2 regions of the Delftia sp. 60 genome follow, and region 2 is predicted to be linked to the other one. Evidence: riboswitches for the same ligand, from Rfam matches in the RefSeq annotation. Region 2 holds a riboswitch; the other holds the start of a gene.
The links. A riboswitch is a leader RNA that binds a small molecule or an ion and turns the genes downstream of it on or off. The one in region 2 is predicted to bind glycine.
Positions count from the first base shown of each region.

Region 1: it holds a riboswitch for glycine, as region 2 does, so the genes downstream of both, CLV01_RS02730 (D-amino acid dehydrogenase) here and gcvT (glycine cleavage system aminomethyltransferase GcvT) in region 2, are expected to answer to the same signal.

Region 1 covers NZ_PEFD01000001.1:589,161-595,477, forward strand. The annotation lists gene CLV01_RS02715 (copper chaperone PCu(A)C) at 27-539, shown strand; gene CLV01_RS02720 (PhaM family polyhydroxyalkanoate granule multifunctional regulatory protein) at 682-1,626, shown strand; gene CLV01_RS02725 (FIST signal transduction protein) at 1,703-2,938, shown strand; gene CLV01_RS02730 (D-amino acid dehydrogenase) at 2,989-4,320, opposite strand; glycine riboswitch at 4,413-4,523, opposite strand; gene CLV01_RS02735 (invasin domain 3-containing protein) at 5,177-6,317, shown strand, end outside.
Region 2 covers NZ_PEFD01000001.1:4,443,768-4,450,084, forward strand. The annotation lists gene CLV01_RS20165 (LysR family transcriptional regulator) at 1-565, shown strand, start outside; gene CLV01_RS29710 (hypothetical protein) at 696-1,013, opposite strand; gene CLV01_RS29715 (hypothetical protein) at 1,010-1,288, opposite strand; gene CLV01_RS20175 (hypothetical protein) at 1,321-1,890, opposite strand; gene CLV01_RS20180 (fatty acid--CoA ligase) at 2,054-3,655, opposite strand; glycine riboswitch at 3,825-3,936, shown strand; glycine riboswitch at 3,952-4,070, shown strand; gene gcvT (glycine cleavage system aminomethyltransferase GcvT) at 4,130-5,263, shown strand; gene gcvH (glycine cleavage system protein GcvH) at 5,400-5,774, shown strand; gene gcvP (aminomethyl-transferring glycine dehydrogenase) at 5,846-6,317, shown strand, end outside.

The DNA.
Region 1 (6,317 bases), 3.9 Mb from region 2:
GTATTGAATTTTCTGGAGAAACCGTGATGACACTGCGTCAATGGACCACCCCTTTCCTGATCGCCGCCTCCCTGTCCATGGGCCTGGCCCATGCCCATGCCGATGCCGCCCACGTCAAGGCCGACGCCGCCTGGGCGCGTGCCAGCGTGCCGGGCCAGCAGGCCACGGGCGCCTTCATGCGCCTGACGGCCGAGGAGCCGCTGCGCCTGGTGGGTGTGGAGTCGCCCGCCGCCGGCGTGGCCGAGGTGCATGAAATGAAGATGGAAGGCGATGTGATGCGCATGCGCGCCATCGACGGCCTGGACCTGCCCAAGGGCGTGGCCGTGGACCTGAAGCCCGGCGGCTACCACGTCATGCTGCAGCAGCTCAAGAGCCCGCTGCTCAAGGACAGCCAGGTGCCCATCACCCTGGTGTTCAAGGATGCCAAGGGCGAAACCTCGCGCCTGAGCCTGCAGGTCCCCGTGCGCGCGATGGCGCCTGGCGCAGCGGCTGCCCCGGCAGCGGGCCACGGCGGCGGCCACGCAGGCCATTCGCACTGAGCCAGCGCCATTGCACCGGGTTTGTGCGCAGCCGCATGCGCATGACTTGCCGTGGACTTGGCGTGTGCCTGGGTTAAGCTGGGAGCATGGCCGGCATCCTTCGCCGGCATGCTCTTCCAACCCAGTCCTAGCGAGTGCTGCCATGAGTGACGCGTCCTCCTTCGGTTTCGGCAAGTTCATCCCCGGTTTCGACTTCCTGCAGGGCCTGGCCCAGAGCGCGGGATCGGCCACGGCCCGGCCCCTGGGGCGCCTGCCCGAATGGGTGGCGCCCACGGTGAGCATCGAGGAGGTGGACAAGCGCATCACCGAACTCAAGGCCGTGCAGTTCTGGCTGGACCAAAATGGCAAGGCGCTGGCCGCCACCATCCAGGCCCTGGAAGTGCAGCGCATGACGCTGTCCACCCTGCAGGGCATGAACGTCAGCATGGGCGAACTGGCGCAGGCCTTCCAGTTCCCCGCCGCTGCAGCCGCCACCGCTGCTGCAGCCACTGCAGGCAAAGGCGCCGCCAGCGCGGGGCAGTCCGACCACTCGGACTGGCCCATGTCCTCCGCCGGCAAGGCCGGCAAGCAGGAAAAGCCGCAGGCCGCGCCCGCACAGCCCCCTGCCGAGCCGCCTGCAGCTGCTGCGGCCGCTGCATCCGCGGATGCCGGCAGCAAGGCCTCAGGCCCTGAAGCTTCTGCGCCCAAGGACGAGCCGGCCCAGGCCGCCGCCATGGGCCAGGCCATGCAATGGTGGGGCGCACTGACCCAGCAATTCCAGCAGATCGCCGCCAAGGCCATGGCCGAGCCCATGGCCCCCGAGGCCGTGGCTGCCGCACAGCGCGCCACCGGCATGGCCGGCGACATCGCCAAGGCCGCCATGGACCGCATGACGGCCCAGGCTGGCGCCTTCGCCGCGCAGGCAGGCAAGGCGGCTGCACCGGCGGCCAAGGCCCCGGCCGGAGCCGCCAAGGCGCCTGCGAAAGCGCCAGCCAAAGCCCCACCGAAAGCGCCAGCCAAGGCAGCGGCCAGGAAGACGGCGGCAAAGACAACAGCCAAGGCACCGGCCGCAGGCAAGGCGCCGGCCAAGAGCCGGCCACCGCGCTGAGCGGGACGGCGGCACCCATGGATGGTCTAGAGCCCTCCGCAAGCCGGGCGCTGGCAGGGCTAGAAAGAAGGTTGGAATGTCGTTGTTTCCTGTAGGCCATGCCAGCCATTCCGACTGGCGCGCCGCGGCCGATGCGGTGCTGCTGCAACTGCGCTCGCAGATGGCCGATCCGGGCCATGTGCAGCGGCCCAGACTGGGCCTGGTGTACCTGTCCCACGCGCATGCCGCCCATGCAAGGCCGCTGCTGCAGCATCTGGCCAGGGCCTTGCCCCATGTGGCGGACTGGGCTGGCTGCTCGGCCGGTGGCGTGCTGGCCATGTCCCATGAATACCTGTCCGGCTCCGCGCTCGCGGTGATGCTGCTCGATGTGCCGGCCGCGCACTACCGCCTGTATTCGGGCCTGGCGCCCTTGCATGCGCCGGGCGGCGAGGCCGGGTTCACGGCCCATTCGGCCCTGGTCCATGCCGGAGGCGGCCAGCCCGAGCTGGCCGAGTTGCTGTACGAGCTGTCCGAGCGCACCGAGTCCGGCCTGCTGTTCGGCGGCGTGGGCGATGACGGGGACGATGGCGTGGAGGGCGTGCAGATCGCCTGCCGCACCGAGGACCTGCATGCGCAGCATGCGGATGCGCGCGGCATTTTCAGCGGAGGCTTCTCGGGCGTGGCCTTCGGTGCGGGCGTGCCCTGCATCACGGGCATGGCCCAGGGCTGCGTGCCGCTGGGCGAGGGCCTGGAGATCACCGAGGCGCGCGGCGCCCTGGTCACCGGGCTCAATGGCGATCCGGCCTTGCAGCGCCTGCTGCAACTACTGGGCGTGGAGCTGGAAGGCAGCGACTGGCAGCCCGCGCTGACCACGGTGCGCAGCACGCTGGCGGCCATTGCGCCGCCGGGCCGGGGCATGGCCCACGGCGTGCTCACCGAAGAGGCCCAGGTGCTGACCCTGGTCGGGCTGGACCCGCTGCGCCAGGGCGTGGCCCTGTCATCGGCCGTGGAGGCCGGGCATTCGGTGATCTTCTGCCGCCGCCAGGCCCAGGTCGCGCGCCAGGAACTGCTGCAACTGGGCGCCGCGCTGCGCGATGCGGCGGAGCCCGAGGAGGCGGCGCCCGAAGGCGAGGCACAGCCCCGCATCCGTGGCGCCATCTACATCAGTTGCCGGGGCCGCGGCGGCGGCCTGTTCGGCGGCCCCGATGCCGAACTGCGCACCCTGCGCCACGCACTGGGCGATGTGCCATTGATCGGCTTCGTCGCCGAAGCCGAGATCATGGACGCCCGCCTGCACCGCTTCGCCGGGGTGTTGACGGTGTTCACTGCCTAGGCGCCGTACACGCCGTACACGCCGTACACACGGTACACACCGTCTGCACCTCAGACCGCGCGCGGGCGCACCGTGCCTGCGCTGCGATCCGGGTCCATGGCTGCGGCTCCCAGAAAATCGAAATCCACGGCCGGCTGCCTGCCGCTGACCAGGTCGGCCAGCGCCATGCCGGAGCCGCAGGCATGGGTCCAGCCCAGCGTGCCGTGGCCGGTGTTCAGGAACAGGTTGGCGATGGGCGAGCGTCCGATCAGCGGCACATTGCTGGGCGTGGCGGGGCGCAGGCCGCTCCAGAACTGGGCGCGCCCGGTATCGCCGGCGCCAGGGAACAGCTGCTGCACGCGCCGCACGATGGCCTCGCAGCGCACGGGGTCCAGGTTGCGGTCGTAGCCGTTGAACTCGGCCGTGCCGGCAATGCGCAGGCGGTCGCCCTGCGCGCCGGTGTAGCGCGAGAACACCAGCTTGAACTCATCGTCCGTGAGGCTGACCTGGTAGGCCTTGGTGGGGTCCAGCACCGGCAGGGTCACAGAGTAGCCCTTGGCCGGGTAGATGGGCAGGTGCAGCCCCAGCGGCTGGGCCAGCAGCGGGCTGAACGAGCCCATGGCCAGCACATAGGCGTCGCCCTGGATGCGTTCGTAGCGGCCATCGGCATTGGTCACCTCCACATGGTCGATATGGCGGCTTGCGCCCGCACCCGTGGTGCGCAGCGCCATGACGTGGTGGCCGTGGCGGAACTGCACGCCCGTGGTGGTGGCAATGCGTGCCAGCTCGCGCGTGAAGAGGTTGGCGTCGCCCGATTCATCCTCGGCCGTATAGGTGGCGCCCGCTATCTGCCCGCGCACATGGGCCAGGGCCGGCTCCAGGCGCACGGCTTCGTCGGCGTCGATCAGGCGGCGGTCGCAGCCCAGGGCCTGCATCTGCTCGGTGGGCTTGAGCGCGCCCTCGAACTCGCGGGCGTTCGTGTAGAAGTGCAGGATGCCCTGCATGCGCTGCTCGTACTGGATGCCGGTGTCCGACCGCAGCTGCTGCAGAGCCTCTCGGCTGTAGGTGCCCAGGCGAACGATCTGCTGGATGTTGTGGCGCGTGCGCGCGGGCGTGCAGTTGCGCAGGAAGGACAGGCCCCAGAGCCACTGGCGCATGTCGGCGCGCAGGCGGAACAGCAGGGGGGCGTCCTGCCGGCCCAGCCAGCCCAGCAACTTCAGCGGTGCGCCGGGGTTGGCCCAGGGTTCGGCATGGCTGACCGAGATCTGCCCGCCGTTGGCAAAGCTGGTTTCGGCGCCGGGCGCAGCCTGACGGTCGATGACGGTCACTTCATGACCGAGAGATTGCAGATAGTAGGCCGAGGCGGTGCCGATCAGGCCGGCTCCGAGAACGATAACGCGCATGACAATGCCCTTTCAAAGGCATGTGCCGGTCCCGCGGAAGCTGGTAGCTATGGATTCAATAGCAAGCAGCCGGCGTCCGTCGTGACGCAGCTGCCGCTCCCCCTGTCCTTGGTACCTGAGAGATTCACCGCCGTCCATGGGAACGGGGCTTGCTCCTTCGGTGCGCCGCATATTGCGTGCGGCGGCTCTCCAGACGGCATGTTGTGTTTGCAGTACGGAACCTGAGCGTGTATGGGAGTTTGCGCCTTCGGTGAGGCTCGGCACCGTGGTGCCCGCCTGCTCTCCTGCAGGGGCGATTCTATGTGGCTTGCGCAGCCGGTTCCAGTCGTACTGGGGATACCACCAGTTACTACCTGTATGTGGTGTGGCTGATTCAGGGTATTCCCTAGATCGCTCAAGCGCCTCCCTCGTAGCGCTGGCACGAGTCTCCGATTCCATGTAAAAAAACTATTGAAATAGAAAAAAACATGATTTAGCCTATCGATGTGTGCAGTGGTTTGTCAGTGCATGTTCTGGTCGATTGGACCTGCATGGGTTAACCATGAGTTGTATATCTGTCGGATAGGCGACTTACCGTTGCACAGGTGAAGGTCTATGGAAACTGGCCCGCCACTGGAAAAAATACAAGCACGGTGAATATGGTTCGTTGAGGGAGGAAAAAAATGATTTGCATCGCAAACCCGGCTGAAGTTGTGCCCGGCTCAATGGGCAATGGAGCAGTGCGCAAGCGCTGATGGAAATCCACCTTTTTTGATTGACGCGCAGGATCTGCGCGAAACCCTGTTACTTCCAATGTCACCGGTTGCAAGGTGAGTTGTGAGTTCTTGACTCAAATAGAACTATCCGAGGTGCGGCGATGCAAATGCGCTGGGTACAACTGATGGCCATTGCCATTGGGGAAAATATTTTCCTGTCTGATTTCCTTGAAAAAATGGGGAATATCATGCGCGTTCTTGATCGCCTGCCTGGTTCGGTGTTTTTACGAAAATGGCGTGCAGCGAGGTACTTGTTCTCGTTGCTGCTGCTTTCGTGCGCCGGTATTTCATCCACGGCACTCGCGGCGACCATCGTTTTCACGGTCACCGACAACAGCGACGCTCCAAATGCCAATGCAACGACACCAACCACCTGTGTCAGCACGCTGGGGGGTACCTTTGCTGGCGCATGTACGCTGCGAGCGGCCATTCAGGCAGCCAACTACACGCTGCAAACGCTGGATCCGAGTGCCGATGTTTCCATCGTCTTTGCGCCGACACTGACTACGTCGGTACGAACCATACAGAGCGGGACATCCAAGGATGCGGCCGGAAACCTCCATCCGTATATCGACAATCAGACGGTTTACGTGCGCTGTGCCAACACATTCGTCAGCGGAGCCCAGTCCGGCGCCGTGACGGGAGCCACCAATGCCTGTGGTCAAACCCAGATGATCAGCGGCGGCGATACGGGCACCACCACTGGTGCCGGTGGCGCCTGGTACTGGATCAAAGGCACCGTGCCAGCCGGCACGGGCTCATTGACCATCGATTTCGGGGGAGTCATACAAGTCCAGAACTGGGCGGACTCCGCCTGGGAAACCTTTTATCTTGGTGGGAAGAATATCACTCTCACCAATTCGCCCAACATGACCTGTGGCGAAGCGGTATTCGTCGTTGGCTCCTCAGCAAACAATGTCATCATTGATCGCGTCGGTCTGGTGAATGTGGCGCCAACCCCTGCGGGAGAGGGGACGCCGTTCAACTGCGAGCTGTACGCGGAGATTCATCAAGGCGCACAAAACGTATTCTTTGCCAATAGCACAATCAACTCCGCGATATGGAATGGAAATTACGGCAATAACAAGGGCTCGGCCATTTCCGTTGCCGCAAGCAACGGTACAGGCACGGTTTCCAACATCGTTGTCGATAATTTCACGGTAACGAATCTGCCCAACCCTATCGGGGGAATGCAGCTCGAGCAGTTTTTCCAGGTCATGTCGAACATGACCGTCAACGGAT
Region 2 (6,317 bases):
TCTGCGCCAGCACGCACCCGGGCTGGACCTGGCCATCAGCCAGTCCACGCGCGAGGTGATGCTGGCCCAGCTGGCCGATGGCGAACTGGACCTGGCCCTGGGGCCCTTCCCCGACGCACCCGACCTGCCCGAAGGCATCGAGGTGCAGGATCTGTTCCAGGAACAGTTCGTGAGCGTGGCCGACCAGGCCGTGCTGCCTGCACGCGGCGGGCTGTCACTGCAGGACTGGCTGCAGCGCCCGCACGTCATGCTGGCCATGCGGCCCGACGCCAGCGAAGAAATCGAGAAGGCGCTGGCCGCCCAAGGCCTGAGCCGCCGCGTGGTGCTGGCCCTGCCCCACTGGAGCGCGGCGCTGGAGGTGCTGGCAGGCACCGACCTCGTGCTGACCGTGGGCAGCCGCGCCATTGGCGACCTGCGCCGCCACAAAACGCTGCGCCGTTTCGCTCCTCCGCTGGAACTGCCCGAGTTCGCCTACCAGCAGGCCTGGCATGTGCGCAAGCAGGGGGATGCCATGCATCGGTGGCTGCGGCAGGCGGTAGCCAGGAGTTGTCGTACCGTACAGTAGTCGCTGATGTCTGAGCCGACTTCTACCGGCACCGAACCGGCCATGAAAAATGCCAGCCTGCATGTGGACAGGCTGGCATTGGAGCGAAAGCTTGAAGGCAGCCCCGTGGCCTCGAACAGCCGCGGCCGCCTTAACGCAGCTTTTCGTTCTTGCGAATTTCACTGCTCAACTGCTGAGCTACTTGCGTGGCTGCACGCTTGGCGGCCAAGCCGAAGTCATCCAGAAACTCGCTGAACTCCGCTTCGCCCCGCGCAGAAGCCTTCACTCTTCCAATTTCGTTGCCGTTGGCATCAGTGACCACACACGCGATCTCTGTAACGAAGTAGGTCGGGGGCCACGTAAGCGCCGATGGCGATCCCGAATCGGTTTTGATCTCGGGGATGAAAATCAAGGCCGCACGGGCCGCCTCTACGGCCTGCGTATCGCTTGGCGCTGCAATCAGCGTCACATCCTGGTAAACAGAGCGCAATGCGTCCCGAATTGTTTTTTCGAGGTCGCGATAAGGGAAGTATCTAACACTGTCCCCCCTCCCGCAGGTGAAACGAAGGCGGTATTTCGCTGAGTCTCGCTGATGGCGTAGGCAACCTTCTTCTGGATCAACTCCGACTCGATACGCTCAGGTCGTGTATCGCCACCGATGTTGATGGGATGGGCACATCCCACCAACGTTGCCAAAGTGACGGATGCCAGAACCGCTCGAATGATTGCGGAAAAAAAGCGCATGGTTTTATCCTCGGCGACTCACTGTGAAGCCGTCAGGGAGCCAACGCGGCAAGGAATTGAGGATCGGCGTACACCTTGCGCAGCAATTCCCGAACAAGCTGAGGATAGGCAGCCTGTCCTGCAGGAATGGCTACAGCGCCCATGAAGCTGGACTCGAAGCTAGTCTCTGCCTTGTAGGTCTTCTTGAGCCGCTGCTCTCCGCTGCGCAAGACCCGAAGCTCAATCTCCATCACACCCGAGCCCGTGCTGAAACCGCGAATATCGATATCGTTGGCAAGAATCTTCGCGTCAATCTGGGTGTGCGACTGGGGATCGTAGGCGGAGATCTCCTTCAAGTCCTGAACCAGCGCCTCTTCCAGATACTTGGAAAAGGTGCCGCTCGCCGAATTAAGAGGCGTTCCACGCAAGGAGAGGTTGTTGACCGGAGCAGCAGGATCTGTCGGCTCCACCTTCAGAACATTGGCGGATCCCGGCTTGGCCGCCTTCAATTGCTCCAGCGCTGCGTAGTCTGCCCCGTAAGGCGGAGCTTTCAGTTGGGCACATCCCGTAGCCAGAACCGTCACCGCGCAGATTGCCAAGGCGCGAACGTAAGACGCGATCATTTCTCTCTCTCCCCGAAGATTATTTGAAGGAAGCAAATGTAATGCAAAGTAACCGCTTCAATTCAAAATTTCCTAAGGAAAGGCTGCTTTCGGATGAGTCCGATGAAGGGGTAGGGCCGGACCGCGCATCGTCATGCAGTCAGCATGCTGGATCGAAGCCTTCTCAGTCCACCACCCGCAGCAACTGCTTCTGTATCTTCCCGCTGGCCGTCTTGGGCAGGGCCTGGCGGAAGTGGTAGCGGCGCGGGCGCTTGTAGGCAGCCAGGCGGTCGCCGTGGACCAGGAAGGCGTCCAGCGCCTCGGCCGTGGGCGTGGCACCAGGCTTGGCGACCACGTGGGCGGCGACGATCTGGCCCCAGCGCTCGTCGGCCTCGCCGATGACGGCGACTTCGAGCACGTCGGCATGCTCGACCAGCGCGTCTTCCACTTCGCGCGGATAGACGTTCTCGGCACCCGAATTGATCATGTAGTCGATGCGGTCGCGGATCCAGAGGTAGCCGTCGTCGTCGATGTGGCCCAGGTCGCCCGTGTGGTACCAGCCGTGCGCCAGGGCGCGGGTGTTGGCGTCGGAGCGGTTGAGGTAGCCGGCCATCATGCAGGGGCCGCGCACCAGGATTTCGCCCACCTCGCCTGGCAGGCAGGCCTCGGCCGGATCGGTGGGGGCGTTGTCTTCGCGCAGGCGGGCCACGATGAGGTCATGGCCCATGGAGGGCAGTCCCGCCGAGCCCGCGTGCGAGAGTTGCTCGCGCGGCAGGAGGATGGACATGCAGGGCCCCATCTCGGTGGTGCCGTAGACCTGGACCAGGTCGCTGCCGACCTTGCGCGTCCATTCGCGGATCAGGTGCGGCGCCATGGAGGCGCCGCCGTACTCCACCAGCCGCAGCGCGGGCGCCTGCTCAGGCGAGGCAATGGGGTCGGCCAGCAGCATGGTGACCATGGTGGGCGCCGCGAAGAAGAAGCTCACGCGCTCTTCGCGGATCAGGCGCCAGGCCTCGGTCACGTCAAAGCGGCGCAGCAGCACCTGGGTGGCACCGGCCTGCAGGCGCGGCAAAAAGCTGGTGTGCAGCTCGGCCGTGTGGTTGAGCGGCGCCATGGCCAGGCCCACGTCGTCGCGCGTGAACTGCATGGTCTGGTGCATGAGGGCGTTGTGCGCCAGCTTGCTGCGGTGCGTATGCAGCACGCCCTTGGGCCGGCCCGTGGTGCCGCTGGTGTACATGAGGATGCAGGGGTCGCTCTCGCGCACATGGGCATGGGGCGGCGCGCTGCTGCGGCCCCTGGCCAGGGCGGACAGGCGCTGCGTGGCCCAGATCGGCAGCGGGTCGGCCGGGGCATCGTCGGCAAAGATCCAGTGCTCGGTGCCTGCGCCAGTGCCACCCCCGCCTTCGGCCTTGAGCAGGGCCTGGGCGCGTGCGGCCACCTCGCCGCCCTCGTGCTCGAACACCAGGGCGCGCGCTGCGCCGTCCTTGAGGATGAAGGCCAGCTCCTGCGCCGCCAGCCGGTAGTTGATGGGGTTGAAGATGGCGCCCAGGCGCGCGGCCGCCAGCATGGTGAAGACAAAGGCCGGCGTGTTGTAGAGAAAGGCCGCGACCACGTCGCCATGGCCTATGCCCAGCTCGGCCAGGCCGTGGGCGTGGCGGTTGACTTCGGCATCGAGCTGGGCGTAGGTCCAGGCGCGGCGCTCGCCGCCCTCCCAAGCGACCAGGGCTTCCTTGTTCGGCAGGTAACGTGCCGGCCAGGCCAATGTGTCTCCCAGCGTCTGCTGCATGTGCGCTTCTTCCTTCTCGCTCACGAGATTTCATATATCGATGCATCTCAATGTAGGAGATTTTTTAGACAGTTATGCGATTTGCAAATGCATCCATGCAGGCAAGCGCATGGAGTTGCGGCCGGCCCGCGGAAATCCCGAAGCCGCGCGGACGCTGGCCGCAGCTAGAATGCGCCGGTCAGGAGAGAGTGCCCGCCCGGCCGCAATGGTCACAGGCAGCGGCACCGCCGAAGGCGCAGGGTTCGTCCCGAACGCTCAGGCAAAAGGACTGGCACCGCCTGCCGCCACGGCCGCAGGCGTTCCTAGCTGGAGAGAGATGCAGGGCACGGCGGTGTGCCCCATCCACCGAAGGAGCAAGCCCCACGCATGGAAGGTGCGGGTGAATCTCTCAGGTAAAGCGGACAGCAGGGCAGGACATCCCGGGATTCCGGGATGGCGTTGTGCCTTGCCCCTTGCCGAAAAGAGAGTCCCTCCTTGACCGCTGCCTCCACCACCGATCTGCTCAAGACCCCGCTGTTCGACCTGCACCAGGAACTGGGCGCGCGCATGGTGCCGTTTGCCGGCTACTCCATGCCCGTGCAATACCCGCAGGGGCTGATGGCCGAGCACCTGCACACCCGCGAGGCGGCAGGCCTGTTCGATGTCTCGCACATGGGCCAGATCAGCCTGCGCGGCCCGGATGCCGGCGCGGCGCTGGAATCGCTGCTGCCCATGGACGTGCTGGGCCTGGGCGAACACCGCCAGCGCTACGGCCTGCTGCTCAACGACGCGGGCGGCATTCTGGACGACCTGATGTTCGTTCGCCGCGAGGAAGACCTGTTCCTGATCGTCAACGGCGCCTGCAAGCACGAAGACCTGGCGCACATAGAAGCCCGCATCGGCCAGCGCTGTGAAATCGAGCCCCAGTTCGACCGGGGCCTGCTGGCGCTGCAGGGCCCGCAGGCAGCAGCCGCCATGGAGCGCCTGCTGCCCGACACGGCCGGGCTGGTGTTCATGACGGGCGGCTACTTCGACTGGGAAGGCGCCGAGCTGTACATCACGCGCAGCGGCTATACCGGCGAGGACGGCTTCGAGATCTCCTTGCCCGCCAGCCACGCCGAAGCCTTTGCCCGTGCCCTGCTGGCCCAGCCCGAAGTCAGGCCCGTGGGCCTGGGCGCGCGCAATTCGCTGCGCCTGGAAGCCGGCCTGTGCCTGTACGGCAACGATCTGGACACGACCACCACCCCGGCCGAGGCCGCCCTGAACTGGGCCGTGCAGAAGGTCCGCCGCATTGGTGGCGAGCGCGAAGGCGGCTTTCCCGGCGCGGCCACCGTGCTGGCCCAGCTGCAGTCGCCCGAGCTGCTCACGCGCAAGCGCGTGGGCCTGGTGGCCCTGGAGCGCGTACCCGTGCGCGAAGGCACGGAGCTGCTGGATGCCAGCGGCCGCAAGGTCGGCCAGGTCACCAGCGGCCTGCTGTCGCCCACGCTGAACCAGCCCGTGGCACTGGCCTATGTGGAGCCGGGCAGCGCCGCCATCGGCACCACGCTGCAGGCCATGGTGCGCGGCAAGGCCGTGCCCATGCAGGTGCAGGCCACGCCCTTCTTGGCGCCCCGCTATCACCGCGGTTGAGGACAGCCTGCGCGCTTGGCGTGGATCGAGTTCGGCGGATTCGTTTTTCCTGCCATCGCATGCCGCTACAGTGCGCACTGACCTTTCTCAAACCGCCTTTCACAGGTTTCTTTTTCAGTTTCTATCGGAGCAAGCCATGAGCATCCAGTATTCCAAGGACCACGAATGGATCAACGCCGCCAACCCTGACGCGGCCATCGTCGGCATCACCCTCCACGCGCAGGATGCGCTGGGCGACGTGGTGTTCGTCGATCTGCCCGCCGTGGGCACCAGCTTCAACCAGGGCGATGTGGCCGGCGTGGTCGAGTCCGTCAAGGCCGCCGCCGATGTCTACATGCCCGTCAGCGGCGAGATCGTCGAAGTCAACGAAGCCCTGCGCGACGACCCCTCCCTGGCCAACAGCGACCCGCTGGGCGAAGGCTGGTTCTTCAAGGTCAAGCTCAGCGACGCAGGCCAGCTGGCCGCGCTGCTCGACGAAGCCGCCTACACGGCCTTCGCACAGAGCAACTGACGCCACTTTCCGGCCAGGACGGGCGCCAGGGCCCGCCCTGGCGCTTTTCAGCTTTTGAGACAGGTCCCTCCATGCTGATGTCCTCCACCCAGCCCCTTGCCGCCCTCGAGAACGCCACCGAATTCGTGGCCCGCCATATCGGCATTGCGCCCGAAGACGAGGCCCACATGCTCAGCGCCATTGGCGCGGCATCGCGCGATGCGCTGATCGACGCCATCGTCCCGCCCTCCATCCGGCGCCACCAGCCCATGGCGCTGCCGCCAGCGGCCACCGAGGCACAGGCGCTGGCCGAGCTCAAGGCGCTGGCAGGCCGCAACCAGCTGCTCAAAAGCTTCATCGGCCAGGGCTACTACGGCACGCACACGCCCGGCGTCATCCTGCGCAACATTCTGGAGAACCCCGCCTGGTACACGGCCTACACGCCCTACCAGGCCGAGATCTCGCAAGGCCGCATGGAGGCCCTGGTCAACTTCCAGACCATGGTCTGCGACCTGACGGCCATGCCGATTGCCAACGCCTCCATGCTGGACGAGGCCACGGCGG